One region of the Janthinobacterium lyxosi genome, then DNA from elsewhere that is predicted to be linked to it. Evidence: predicted binding sites of a transcription regulator. Region 1 holds the regulator's gene; the other holds the start of a gene.

Region 1 (4,207 bases):
AGCGCGAGCCGCAAAAAGCCGTGGTGTTGCGCGAAATGCTGGCCGCCGGTTTTTCCGCCAGCCTGGCGCGCTACCTGATCGACAAGCTGCCCGCCGGCCTCGATGGCGCGCAAAGCATGCGCTGGATCAAGACCGTCCTCAGCCGTAACCTGAATACGGTCGCCAATGAAGACGCCATGCTGGAGCAGGGCGGCGTGTTTGCCCTGGTAGGCCCGACCGGTGTCGGCAAGACCACCAGCACGGCCAAGCTGGCGGCCCGCTGCGTGATGCGCCACGGCCCGGAAAAGCTGGCCCTGATTACCACCGATGCCTATCGTATCGGCGCGCACGAACAGCTGCGCATCTATGGCAAGATCCTCGGCGTGATGGTGCATTCGGTGAAGGATGAGGCAGACTTGCGCATCGCCCTGAAGGAATTGAAGAACAAGCACACGGTGCTGATCGATACGGTGGGCGTGAGCCAGCGCGACCAGATGGTGACGGAACAGGTGGCCATGCTGTCGGGCGCTGGCGCCGATGTGAAACGCCTGCTGTGCCTGAATTCCACGGCGACGCAGGAAACCCTCAATGAAGTGGTGCGCGCCTACCAGGGCAGCGGCCTGGCCGGCTGCATCATGACCAAGCTCGATGAAGCGGCGTCGATCGGCAATGTGCTCGACGTGGTGATCCGCCAGAAGCTGAACCTGTTTTATGTGTCGAACGGCCAGCGCGTGCCGGAAGACCTGTACCTGGCCGACCGCGGCTACCTGATCGACCGCGCCTTCAAGCTCAAGCGCGATGCGGCGGCCACGCAGTTTTCCGATGCCGAACTGCCGCTGCTGATGGCGCAGGCGGCCGCCCGCAACAATGAAGCGCGCGGGGTGCACCTTGGCTAATTTCGATTTCGACCAGGCCGAAGGCTTGCGCCGCATGCTGGCCGGCCCGCAGCCGCGCGTGATGACATTTTTATCGGCCACGCCGCAAGATGACAAGGGCGCCATGCTGGTCAACCTGGGCGCCTCGCTGGCTTACGGCGGCAATGATGTGCTGCTGCTCGACGCCAGTGGCGGCAGCGATGGCGTGGCTGCGCGCCTGGGACTGGCGCACGGCGCCAGCCTGCGCGACGTGGCGCGCCAGCAGTGCGCCTTGAACCAGGTCATCCACCAGGTGCCGCAAGGCTTTGGCGTGGCCAGCCTGGGCGCACGCAACCATCTGATGGACAGCATGGACTATGCGGGCGAGGACGAACTGCGCCGCCTGGGCAAGACTTTCGAAGTGCTGGCGCGCCAGAGCGGCATCGTGCTGGTCGACGGCGTCGTGGCCGACGAGGGTGCCTGCTTCCCTGTGCCGCTGATGGCCTCGTCCGACATCGTGGTGCAAGTCTCGAGCAGCGCCACCTCGATCAAGGCCGCGTACTGCCTGATCAAGCGCCTGAGCCAGGAACTGGGACGCCGTCCGTTTGGCATTCTGGTCACCGGCGCTTCCGAATCCGAGGCAAAAGTGGTATACGATAATATGGCGCAGGCGGCGAGCCGCTACCTGGCCGTGAAACTGACCTCGATGGGGTCGGTGCCTGCCGATGAGTATCTGCATCGCGCGGCGCGGCTGGGTCGCAGCGTGGTCGATGCCTTTCCGCTGGCGGGAGCCTCGGTGGCGTTTCGCGGACTGGCCGAGCGGCTGGCCCGTTCGGCGGCACCGGTGCTCGGTGGCACCTTGTACCAGACGGGGAGCCTGCACCAGTTCAGCGCCTGATTCCATCATCAGCACACGATAGCAGTTAAAACAATAAGCAGCCTATGTACACGGTCAAAGGGAAATCGAACAAGGACTATTTGCTGACGGAGCACATTCCGTTGGTGAAGCGTCTGGCGCACCATATGAAGGCGAAATTGCCGCCTTCGGTCGAGGTCGATGACCTGATCCAGGCCGGCATGATCGGTCTGCTCGATGCCATTAGCCGCTATGAAGAGACGCATGGCGCGCAGTTCGAGACGTATGCCGTGCTGCGCATCCGCGGCGCCATGCTCGACGAATTGCGCACCAGCGACTGGCTGCCGCGCAGCATGCGCCAGAATATGCGCAAGATCGAGGAGGCGATGAGCGCCTTGCAGCAGCGCCTGGGCCACCCGCCGACGGAGTCGGAAGTGGCGAAACTGCTGAAAATGTCGCTCTCGGACTACCAGGAAATGCTGGGCGACGGCGGCGGCCACCAGTTGCTGTACTACGAAGACTTTCATGACCCGGACGGCAATGACAGCTTCCTCGACCGCCATTGCGTGGACGAGGACAGCGACCCCTTGCGTTCCCTGCTCGATACCGATTTCCGGCAATCCGTGATCGATGCCATCGACGCGCTGCCGCCACGCGAGAAAATACTCATGGGCCTGTATTACGAAGAAGAGCTGAACCTGAAGGAGATCGGTGCGGTGATGGGTGTCTCCGAATCGCGCGTCTCGCAACTGCATACCCAGGCCGTCGCGCGCCTGCGCGCAACCTTGAGGGAGCAGGCGTGGACTGGTCCAGCGTAATCGGGCTGGCGCTGGCGCTGGCGGGCCTCTTGGTCGGCCAGGCACTGGAAGGCGGCAAGATGGCCTCCCTGCTGCAGCCGGCCGCCTTTGCCATCGTCATCGTCGGCACCTTCGGCGCCGTGCTGCTGCAAACGCGGCTGCGCACCTTCGTGCGCGGCCTGGAAATGCTGCGCTGGGTCTTCCTGCCGCCGGCCGACACGCGTGCCGCACTGGCGCGCGACATCGGACAATGGAGTTTGACGGCGCGCCGCGATGGCCCGCTGGCGCTCGAGCGCCTGATGGAAAACACGGCCGACCGCTTCAACGCCAAGGGCTTGAGGATGATCGTTGACGGCATCGCGCCCGACAAGCTGCGCCAGCTGCTCGACGTGGAAATCTCCGCCTACGAGCTGGCCGAGCGCCAGGCCGTCAAGGTGTGGGAATCGGCGGCCGGCTATTCGCCCACCATCGGTATTTTGGGCGCCGTGCTGGGCCTGATCCACGTCATGGAAAACCTCACCGACCCGAGTAAATTAGGCAGCGGCATCGCCGTGGCCTTCGTCTCGACGATTTATGGCGTGGGCCTGGCCAATCTGCTGTTCCTGCCGGTGGCCAATAAACTCAAGGCCATCGTCACGCGCCGCGTGCTGCAGTACGAAATCACGGCCGCCGTGCTGTACGACATCGCCACGGGCGACCATACGCGCATCATCGAAGAGCGCGTGGCCAGCCTGCTGCACGAGCACTGAGCATGATGCGGCGCGCACGCAGGAAGTATGACGAGGAACCGGACAACCAGGACCGCTGGCTGATCTCGTACGCCGACTTCATCACTTTGCTGTTCGCCTTTTTCGTCGTCATGTATGCGATTTCGCAAGTCAATGAGGGCAAGTATCGCGTCTTCCAGAACGCCATCGGCCAGGCTTTCAGCCTGGAAAAGGGCGCGCCGCCCATCATCATGGAAGCGCCGCAGGCGATCCCGCTGCCGAATCCGGCCCTGAAACGCCGCACGGAAGCCATCCGCCGCGAGCGTGAACACATGACGCGCCTGGCGCAGGACCTCACGTCCACCCTGGCGCCGCTGGTCAAGGAAGGCAAAGTCAGGGTCACGCAGACGAGCCGCGGCGTGAGCGTGGAAATCAATGCCAGCGTGCTGTTCGACCCGGGCGCCGCAGGGCTGACGATGGAGTCGGACCAGGCCTTGCGCGCCGTGGCCGTGCTGCTCAAGGATGATACGCACGACGTGCAGGTGGAAGGGCATACGGATGTCCAGCCGATCAGCAATTCGACCTTTGCCTCGAACTGGGAATTGTCGGCCGCGCGCGCCAGCGCCGTGGTGCGCCTGTTCATCGCCAGCGGCGTGCAAGCCTCGCGCCTGACGGCCGTGGGCCACGCCGACAACATCCCCGTGGCGCCGAACGCCACGCCGGAAGGGCGCGCGCGCAACCGCCGGGTCGCCGTGACGATTTTGTCCGGCATCCCCGAAACGGTGACGGAAGTGCCAACGGCGCCCGTCGCACCTGCACCGGCACCGGCACCGGCACCGGCCAACTGAACCCCGGCGCTTGGTACAATCGCGGCCTTCTCCCTTTTTATCTCTCGATCATGAAAAGCAGTTCCCTGGGCGGTCTCGTGTATTCCACCGAAACGGGCCGCATGTGCCCCGCCTGCCGCCAGCCGCTGGCGCAATGCGTGTGCAAGGCGCAAGCCAAGGCGGCGCC
Region 2 (4,207 bases), on a different contig from region 1:
GCGCCTTGCTGCGCCAGCTGACGCCGTAGCCCGTGAAGAAATCACGGTCCGCCCCCGCTTGCGCCGGCTTGCCCTGCTGCGACAGGGTGAATGCGTCATGCGCGGCAGCCACACCGGCCAGGTCGGCCAGGTTTTCGCTGAGGGTCAGCTGGCCATTCACGGCCATGTCGGGGAACGGCTTGTAGGCCGCGAACTGCGCCACCAATTGTTTTGATGCCGTCTGGAAATGCGCCAGGTCGGCCGGCGTCCACCAGTCGCGCAGCTTGCCCTGGGCATCGAACTGCGCGCCCTGGTCGTCGAAGCTGTGGCTGATCTCGTGACCGATGGTGGCGCCGATGCCGCCATAGTTGGCCGCATCGGACGCTGCCGGGTCGAAAAACGGCGGCTGCAGGATGGCGGCAGGGAAGTTCAGCGCATTTTGCAGCGGCAGGTTGACGGCGTTGACCAGCTGCGCCGGCATGGCCCAGGCCTTGCGGTCAGGAGATTGGCTCAGCTTGGCCAGCTCCTGCTGGTAATGAAACTGTTCCGCCCGCTGCACATTGCCCAGCGCGTCGCCGCGCACCACGCGCAAGCCCGCATAGCTGGCCCAGCGTTCCGGATAGCCCACGCCCACATACAGGGTCTTGAGTTTTTCCTGCGCCTGCGCCTTGGTGGCCGGCGCCATCCAGTCCAGCTTGTCGATGCGGCGCGAGAAGGCGGCGACGATATTCGTCACCATGTCCTGCACGCGGGCTTTCGATTCCGGCGGGAAATAGCGCTCCACGTACAGCTTGCCGACGGCGTCGCTCAGCGCCGCGTTCGTCGCGGCCAGCGCCCGCTTGCTGCGCAGCGACTGCTGCGGCGTGCCGCTCAGGGCGCTGCCATAGAAGGCGAAGCGCTGGTCGGCCGCCGCCTTCGGCAAGGTCGTGCTGAAATGGTTGATCGCGTGGAAAGCGAGGAAATCTTTCCAGGTGGCCAACGGCACGCTCGCCACCAGCGCGGCGCTGCCCGTCATGGCCTTCGGATGCCAGACGATGAAATCCGTCTGCTGGCCCAGCCCTGCCGCCTGGAAGAAGGCTTTCCAGTCCAGGCCTGGCGCTTTGCTGGCGAAGTCGGCGGCGCGCCACGCGTTGTTGCCCTTGGCGACATCGGCCGAATCCTCGCGGCTGGCGTGACTGGCGGCAATCTGCTGCTCCAACGCAAACACGCGCGCGGCGCGGGCCGGCGCATCGCTGTAGCCGGCCTGCTTGAGCATGGCCGCGATATGCGCCTGGTAGCCCGTGCGCAAGCCCTGCATGCGCGCGCTGTCGCCCTGGTAAAAGGCGCGGTCGGGCAAGCCCAGGCCGCCCTGCAGCAGATAGGCCACATTGCGCGTGGTGTCGTTCAAGTCTTGCGCCACCCACAGGCCGAACAGGTTTTCCGTATAAAAATTGGTGGCGTTGAGCGGGTCGACATCGGCGCGCAAGCTCTCGCCCAGCGCGCGAGCCAGGCCCGCCTGGTCGCGGATGCCATTGATCCTTGTCAACAAGGGCTTGATCGGCGCCCAGCCTTTCGCTTCGATAACCCCTTCATCCATCCATGAACGGTAAAAATCGCTGACCTGGCGCGCGGATGCATCCGTCTGTGGCTCCGCCGCCAAGCCTTCGACGAGGCTGATGATGCGCTCGTTGGTCGCGTTGGCAAGCATGGCGAAGGAACCCCAGCTGCTGCGGTCGACGGGAATCTCCGTGCCGCGCAGCCACTCGCCATTCACGTAGTCATAGAAGTCGTCGCCAGGCAAGACAGCCGTGGGCGCCGCCATCGCGGCGGCAGAACTGGCGACCGCCTCCTGGCCATGCGCGTGGACGGCGGCGCCGGTCAGCGCGAAGCCGGACAGGGCCAGCGCCATGGCGCGTTTGCGCCAGGAAGCAGGGAAAGAGGAAGCGGCAGCAGCGACAACGCGCATGGTGATCCTTTCAGGCAAAGTGACGGCGGTAGTGTGCAAAATCATAACGCGTTTTGAGGCGCAGCAACACACTCCCCTGTCACCGCGACGCCAGCGGGCATGCGGCTTGGCAGGCGATTCTGGCGGCATACAAGCAATCATCTAAATTATTTTCATTTTTTTCAAAAAAACCCTCAAGTTCCCGTTCTGGCCGCCGTTAATTTAGACAAGCGGTAATCCTTTCACTAGTTACGGGTGTGCTCATGACCTCCAACGACGTTCTCTCGATGTATGAAAATATTGCAGGAATGACCAACAAAATGGTTGTGGCCGCACGTTCGAGCGACTGGGATGGCTTGGATACCCTGGAAAACCAGTGCGCCAGCGCCGCCAGCACGACCATGACGGGCAGCGTACCTGCCCTGGCCGGCGCCTCGCGCCTGCGCAAGATCGATTTACTCAAGCAAATCCTGGCCAATGATCGCGAAATCCGCGCCATCACGGAACCGTGGATGACGCAGTTGTCGAATGCCATGCCAGGATCGCGCGCCCACATGTAAGTCAATAAGCAAGCTTGCAGAGCCAGAAACAACAAAAGCACCCGGGGGTGCTTTTTTTACGTCTGCCGCCGTGCCAGGGAGCCCGACATCTGCGGCGCTCAAGAAGCAAGGAGGGGAAATTTGGAAGGCGAACCCCAGGTATCTCCTGGCGCCGCCTCGCTGCCGGTTGCATCCGGCGTTCGCGAGCACATCGTCGGCATCGCAAACCGCTTCCAGACCCAGGCGTTTATGCAACGCTACACCTGTTTGTCGCGCCACACTATCGTTGGTGACTGCGCCAGGCTGGGGCTGTTTTATCGTAGAGCAAGTCCACTAAGTTAATCATATCACCATCTTTAAAAAATAGGCAACACGATAGGCAGGCTTTTTTCTGTATTTTTTAAATATCTTTTTTTATATCAAATTTGAGCGCGGCCTTGCAGCACCATTAACGCGAGAACGGCTCCGGTTCCGGTTCGGCCGCTTCCTCCTCCAGCGCTTCCGTCAGCACCGGCACATCCTTTTTCTTGCGGCCGAATGGTTTGCGCAGCAGGACCCAGTATTTCGACGGCGCGCCCGCCCCCGCAGCTTGCTTGCGCTTGCGCACGACATACACGATGAGCGCCGTCAGCAGCAGGAAGATCAGCGTGCCAACACCCAGCCACAGCAAGCCGTTGCCGCCCGCTTTCGTTTCCTTGTCAGCCGCTGGCGCCGCATACAGGGGCTTGGGCTTGGCATGGGGCGCCTCCGCCACGGCAGGCGGAACGGCAGCGGTCGTAGCGGCGGGCAGCGCCAGCGCCTTTTGCAAGGCGCCAATCTTGCCTTCCAATTCGCCGAGCTTTTCATTCAGGACCACGTTTTTCTGGTCCAGCGCCACGCACGCTTCCGCCTGCCCAGCATCCGCCTGCGGCGCGCAAGCGGCCACGGGCGCCGTGGCGCGGCGCAACGGCGCCGTACGCAGCACGGGGGCGGCCAACTTGGGCGCGGCGGGCGGCGGCACAAACACGCGCGACGGGCGCACCAGACCCTCGGCACGCGCGCGGGCCGCCAGCGCGGCGGCATCGGGCGGCGGCGCGCCGGGCGCAACGCGCGGCTGCGGCAGTGGCTGCACCAGCGGCACAGGCACAGTCGCCGGAATAGCTGGCCTGACTGGCGCACTGGCGGCGACGGCAACGGGCGGCGCCGGCGTCAGCCACAAGGTGCCCAGGCGCACGACGGCGCCACTACCATTGCCCAATAACAAATACAAATGCACATGACCAGCCTGGATCGCTTGCCGGGTGGTCACGCGCACATAGTGCCGCCCACCCCGTTCCAGCGGACTGATCGTCAAGGTTTGCAAGGCCGGGTCCATGCCGATGCCGCCGCCGCGGTACACATCGGGCGAAGCCAGGCGCACGGCCACGCCACTGGCTTCCTCAGGCGCCAGGGCCGTCAGTTCGATCTCGGCCAGCAAGGGCTGGCCCACGTGCGACAGCACCGCCATCTCGCCCAGTTCGGCCGCCATGACGGGCGACAAGGCCAGGCTGGCGGCGGCGCACGCGATCAGGGACCAACGGGGAAGGATGCTGCTTTGCATGGACTGATCGCTTTGATAACAAGATAAATAAGGGGAACTCGCCTGTCTTTAACGGCAGGAAATCGCAAAAATATAGATGGACCATGGCAAAAATGATGCAATACAGCATCATCCTGTGCCTTTTTGACGCCTGGAGTACACTCGTTCCACCTCCATCGATGAAAGGGATGCCATGAGTAGCAGAAT

What was found. The regulator FliA, encoded in region 1, starts transcription of late flagellar genes. The targets are predictions, from matches to a motif close to CTAAAGTTTNNNNNNNNNNNGCCGNTA.
Region 2: ACQ4WP_RS02720 (flagellar protein FliT) is a predicted target of FliA. The motif match lies at 2,097-2,123, and genes of this name have one in related genera.

Annotation. Positions count from the first base shown of each region.
Region 1 is NZ_JBNYXM010000008.1:227,344-231,550, forward strand. It holds gene flhF (flagellar biosynthesis GTPase FlhF) at 1-875, shown strand, start outside; gene ACQ4WP_RS10905 (MinD/ParA family ATP-binding protein) at 868-1,731, shown strand; gene ACQ4WP_RS10910 (RNA polymerase sigma factor FliA) at 1,776-2,507, shown strand; gene ACQ4WP_RS10915 (flagellar motor protein) at 2,489-3,235, shown strand; gene motD (flagellar motor protein MotD) at 3,241-4,041, shown strand; gene ACQ4WP_RS10925 (translation initiation factor Sui1) at 4,092-4,207, shown strand, end outside.
Region 2 is NZ_JBNYXM010000002.1:185,702-189,908, forward strand. It holds gene ACQ4WP_RS02715 (M13 family metallopeptidase) at 1-1,924, opposite strand, end outside; gene ACQ4WP_RS02720 (flagellar protein FliT) at 2,167-2,463, shown strand; gene ACQ4WP_RS02725 (type IV pilus assembly protein FimV) at 2,891-4,021, opposite strand; gene fumC (class II fumarate hydratase) at 4,194-4,207, shown strand, end outside.